DNA from 2 places in the Exiguobacterium acetylicum genome. Region 1 is predicted to be linked to the other one. Evidence: predicted binding sites of a transcription regulator. Region 1 holds the regulator's gene; the other holds the start of a gene.
What was found. The regulator LexA, encoded in region 1, represses DNA repair genes until DNA is damaged. The targets are predictions, from matches to a motif close to CGAACATATGTTCG.
Positions count from the first base shown of each region.

Region 2: uvrB (excinuclease ABC subunit UvrB) is a predicted target of LexA. The motif match lies at 1,430-1,443, and genes of this name have one in related genera.

Region 1 covers NZ_CP082333.1:1,152,880-1,155,292, reverse strand. The annotation lists gene K7G97_RS05925 (YneB family resolvase-like protein) at 1-388, opposite strand, end outside; gene yneA (cell division suppressor protein YneA) at 434-721, opposite strand; gene lexA (transcriptional repressor LexA) at 933-1,547, shown strand; gene K7G97_RS05910 (metal-binding protein) at 1,579-2,049, shown strand; gene K7G97_RS05905 (MIP/aquaporin family protein) at 2,236-2,413, shown strand, end outside.
Region 2 covers NZ_CP082333.1:2,550,195-2,552,607, reverse strand. The annotation lists gene K7G97_RS13285 (S41 family peptidase) at 1-106, shown strand, start outside; gene K7G97_RS13280 (PDZ domain-containing protein) at 129-1,292, shown strand; gene uvrB (excinuclease ABC subunit UvrB) at 1,496-2,413, shown strand, end outside.

The DNA.
Region 1 (2,413 bases):
TCCGTTGATATTCTTCCACCAGTGAGACGATCTCAAGGACCATTGCTTCTGCATCAGCAAGCTGGTATTCTCCATCGGAATCAAGCGTCATCAATCGAACACCGTGCTTCTTAAACGTGTGCAAAATAGCGATTTTCGCATTCCCACGACCAATCCGTGTATCATCCGTCACGAGGACCGCATCTACCGCGTCACGTGTCACATGATCAAGAACCGTCAGCATCCCTTCCCGATCGACGTCATATCCACTCTCTTTTTCAGAGACGACATCCACGACATCAAAACCCTTTTGAGACGCAACCTTCGAAAGTTCCATCCGTTGGCGTTCAATCGAACTATCTTGTGCTTCTTTTTCGGTCGACACCCGACAATAAATCACGACCTTCATCGTACCTCACATCCCTGTTCGTTCTTTCACAACTTTTCCATTTTGTCATTGTTGTGCGATTGGTACAACGATTTTGCTTTTTGAGATGACGTGTTTTGTCTCGACATCATTATTTTTAATCAACCAGTTGACGTATTCTTCATCTGACATCGAACCATCATTGTAGACTTCAGCAATTTGTTCGACTGTGGCGTTCTCATCGACCGTAACGGAAGCAGTCATCAGTTGCGCCACTTTTTCATCCGGGCGCGGTGTGAGTAAAAAGATCACGAAGGCAATACTTAAGGCATAGAAGAGAATTGAAAAAGCATGAGTACGAATCGTATGAATCATCATGAATCCCTCCAAATATGAAATGAATGAGTTAGAATAAATGTTCGCGGAACAATTGTTCGCATAACTCATAATAAACACAGAACCCGTGTTCGGTCAACACAAAATGTCGAACAATTGTTTGTACGCTCATTTGTTCTATGTTATAGTGAATCTAGAAACATATATTCTTACATTTCAAACTTCAATCCAGAAAGAGGTGGCAATTCGTATGCGGAAAATGTCTAAGCGCCAACAAGAGATTCTCGACTACATCGTCTCTGAAGTGAAACTGAAGGGGTATCCACCATCAGTTCGTGAAATCGGAGAAGCAGTCGGACTCGCGTCTAGCTCGACGGTACACGGTCATTTGGATCGACTCGAGAAACGGGGAATGATTCGCCGTGACCCGACGAAACCACGTGCGATTGAGATATTGCTTGATAAGCCTGAAGAAATCACGGAAGCCATCGTCCATGTTCCCGTCATCGGGAAAGTCACAGCGGGTCTTCCGATTACAGCGATTGAAAACATCGAGGAACAGTTCCCACTCCCTGCACATTATGTAGGAAATGAAACGGTCTTCATGTTGACGATCGATGGTGAATCGATGATTAACGCAGGTATTCTTGACGGCGATCGTGTCATCGTGCGCCAACAAAACACAGCAGAAAACGGAGAAATCGTCGTAGCTATGACCGAAGATAGCGAAGCGACGGTGAAACGGTTCTTCTTAGAAGATCAACAGGTACGTCTACAACCAGAAAATGACTCGATGGATCCGATGTATTTCGATAATGTCTCCATTCTTGGTAAGGTAATCGGCGTGTATCGGACGATTCATTGACGGAGGGACCAGTTACGACTGGTCTTTTTTCATGCCATCAGGAAATGTACATGATACCGTCAATACCGTCGCACTGACGGGTTACGTTGCGTATTCGGTCGCAACGCAACAAACCGATTGGTTACCAACCGCCATCGGTATCGCTGTCGGTACCCTTTGGTTGTCACCCGACCTCGATTTAAAATCAGAACCGTATTATCGCTTTGGACCGTTCCGAGTCCTTTGGATGCCTTATGTCAAGATCATGCCCCACCGCTCAATCTGGTCACACGGATTGATCATCGGAGACATCATCCGGCTTCTTTATAGTGCTGCGATTCTGATTCCGCTACTATTTTTAAGTCTCTATTTTCAGGTTCTTGATTCTGCTACGATTGATTCGTGGTTCGCTTCCCTGCCTGCATTCGTCGTCGGGATCATGGTGGCGAGTACGATTCATATCCTACTAGATTATTCCAGCAGTTGGTTTCGACCTAAAAAAAGAAAAAAACGTCGTCGGTAACATCTCTTTTGCTTGCTCGCAGGCAGGAAGAGGTGTTTTCTTATCCACTTTTTCGTATCTTTAAACATCAAAATAAAAAATTTCCATTCCTATATTTCAATTATATGTATTGAAAACGTTCTCAAATCGGAGTAATTTAAAGTAGAAAGGCCATTATCTGCTTTAATCCAAAGGGAGGGTTTTTGCATGAATAACTTTGTACTAGAAATGATCGGTACGATGATTCTTATCCTGCTCGGGGATGGAGTCGTCGCCGGTGTCGTCTTGAAAAAGACGAAATCGGAAAACAGCGGATGGATCGTCATCACGTTCGCTTGGGGTCTTGCCGTCATGACAGCAGCATTCGTCGCTGCTGAAAGTGGAG
Region 2 (2,413 bases), 1.4 Mb from region 1:
CGATCAGCAGACAGCGGGTGAGATGGAGACGCGTCTCCTGAAGAAACTCGAGGACGATAAGAATGACGTCCAGCGGAAAAAAGCACTCGAGGTCGCTGCTCAATAATAAGGAATGGAAAGAGGTCTGAATGCGCGTGGAATTACTCGATGAAATTGGTTGGACCGCGATTAGTCTCATCGCCAGTCCGACCTTGTGGTTAGCACTCCTTGTCAGTTGGGTCATCGGCATCCGGCGTGTCAAACGGGAACGCGGATTGTTCCGCTCCCGGACACACGGTAAACGAAGCGATGTCCTCGAAACACTTTTACCCGGGTTACTAATTGGTCTCGTCTTATCCGTCGCCAGTGGCTGGCTCGTATTGACGCTGACGCCGCAATACGCTCTGTTGTTACTCGGGCTCTCGAGCGTCTTGTTGTTGGTCGGGATCGTTCGCTTGAACGTACCGCTTTGGCCGATCGTCTTGCTTGGACTTGCCGGCTGGTTCCTAATGGATTCACGTCTTGATCCGGTTCGAGCGGTTGAGCCGAAAATGATTTTATTGCTTGCGACGTTAACGCTTGTCGCGGAATGTCTCCTCGTCTGGTGGCGCGGGCAACGACGCCTGTCACCGTCACTCGTCGTTTCGAAGCGTGGTCGCTTCATCGGTGGGCTGTCAGCGAATAAACTTTGGCTATTGCCTTTGCTCGTCTTTGTTCCGGGTGACGTGCTTGAAGCCTGGTGGCCACGTTACAGCTTCCCAGAGCTCGTTCCGATCGTGCTTTGGTTACCAATCGGCTTCAGCTTCCTCTTTACGGGTAAGTTGCCGAAAGAATTGATGCGTCCGCTCGTTCAAGGACGTTTGATCACGAGTCTCGTCGCGATTCTATTGACGGTTCTTGCATACGTCACCGGACAAGCTGAATGGCTGTACGGAATCGTCTTGTTGCTCGTCCTGCATATTGTGTTGCATCAGCGGGTCAAACGCTTGAACCGGGCACAGACACCATTGTTCCTCAATGGAACGCGTGGTGCCGTCATTCTTGGAACGCTACCTGATAAACCAGCTGCCGAGATGGGCTTGATTCCGGGTGAAGCGATCTATAAGGTCAATGGTGAGAAGGTCGATTCGGAAGCATCGTTCTACGAAGCCATCCAAAAACACAAACCGTATCTGCGTCTTGAAGTCATGAACCATAACGGTGACATCCGGTTTGCGCAACGTGCCTTCTATGAACAAGATCATCATGAACTTGGTATCCTGTTCGTCAACGAGCCGGTCCATGGTCGCACTAAAGTGCGGTCTTTGCATTAAATTAGTACATCCCTGTCACGGAACAGCCGTGACGGGGATTTTTTTAGCAGAAAAATCGAGGGTCAACACTCGAAGCAAAAAGAAACTTTTGCATTTTCGAAAAAAAGGGTAACTTCCTAAAAGGAGCACTTCATAATCGAATGTTTGTTCGTAAAGTGGTACAATAAAAATAGATTTTTTACGTGATGAGGGGGAAGCAAACGATGGATTTTGAACTCGTTTCACCATTTGAGCCAGGCGGTGATCAGCCGACGGCAATCGAAAAATTGGTGACTGGGCTAAAACAAGGCGAACGACATCAGACGTTGCTTGGGGCGACTGGTACCGGGAAGACGTTCACGGTCTCGAACGTCATCAAGGAAATCAAGAAACCGACGCTCGTCCTTGCCCACAACAAAACACTAGCGGGGCAACTCTACTCGGAGTTCAAGGAATTCTTCCCGAACAATGCGGTCGAATACTTCGTTAGTTTTTATGATTATTATCAACCGGAAGCGTATGTGCCGTCGACGGATACGTTCATTGAGAAGGACTCTTCGATCAACGATGAGATTGATAAACTACGTCACTCGGCGACGTCCGCCCTGTTCGAACGGGAGGACGTCTTGATCGTTGCTTCTGTCTCGTGTATCTATGGTCTCGGTAACCCGGAAGAGTACAATAACCACGTCTTGTCCCTGCGTGTCGGCAATGAGATGGGGCGTAACGAGATGCTCCGTCGTCTGATCGACATTCAGTATGAGCGTAACGACATCGACTTCCAGCGCGGACGGTTCCGCGTCCGCGGAGACGTCGTCGAAATCTTCCCGGCGTCACGCGACGAACAGTGTGTCCGGGTCGAGTTCTTCGGTGACGAGATCGAACGGATCCGTGACATGGATCCGCTGACAGGTGAGATCGTTGCGGACCGCGAGCACATCTCAATCTTCCCGGCGTCCCACTTCGTGACGGGGGATACCCGTCTGCAGAAAGCGATTGCGAACATCGAGAAGGAACTAGAGGTCCAGCTTGCGAAGTTACGTGAAGACAATCAGTTGCTTGAAGCGCAACGGCTCGAACAACGGACGAACTATGATCTTGAGATGATGCGTGAGATGGGCTATTGTTCCGGAATCGAGAAT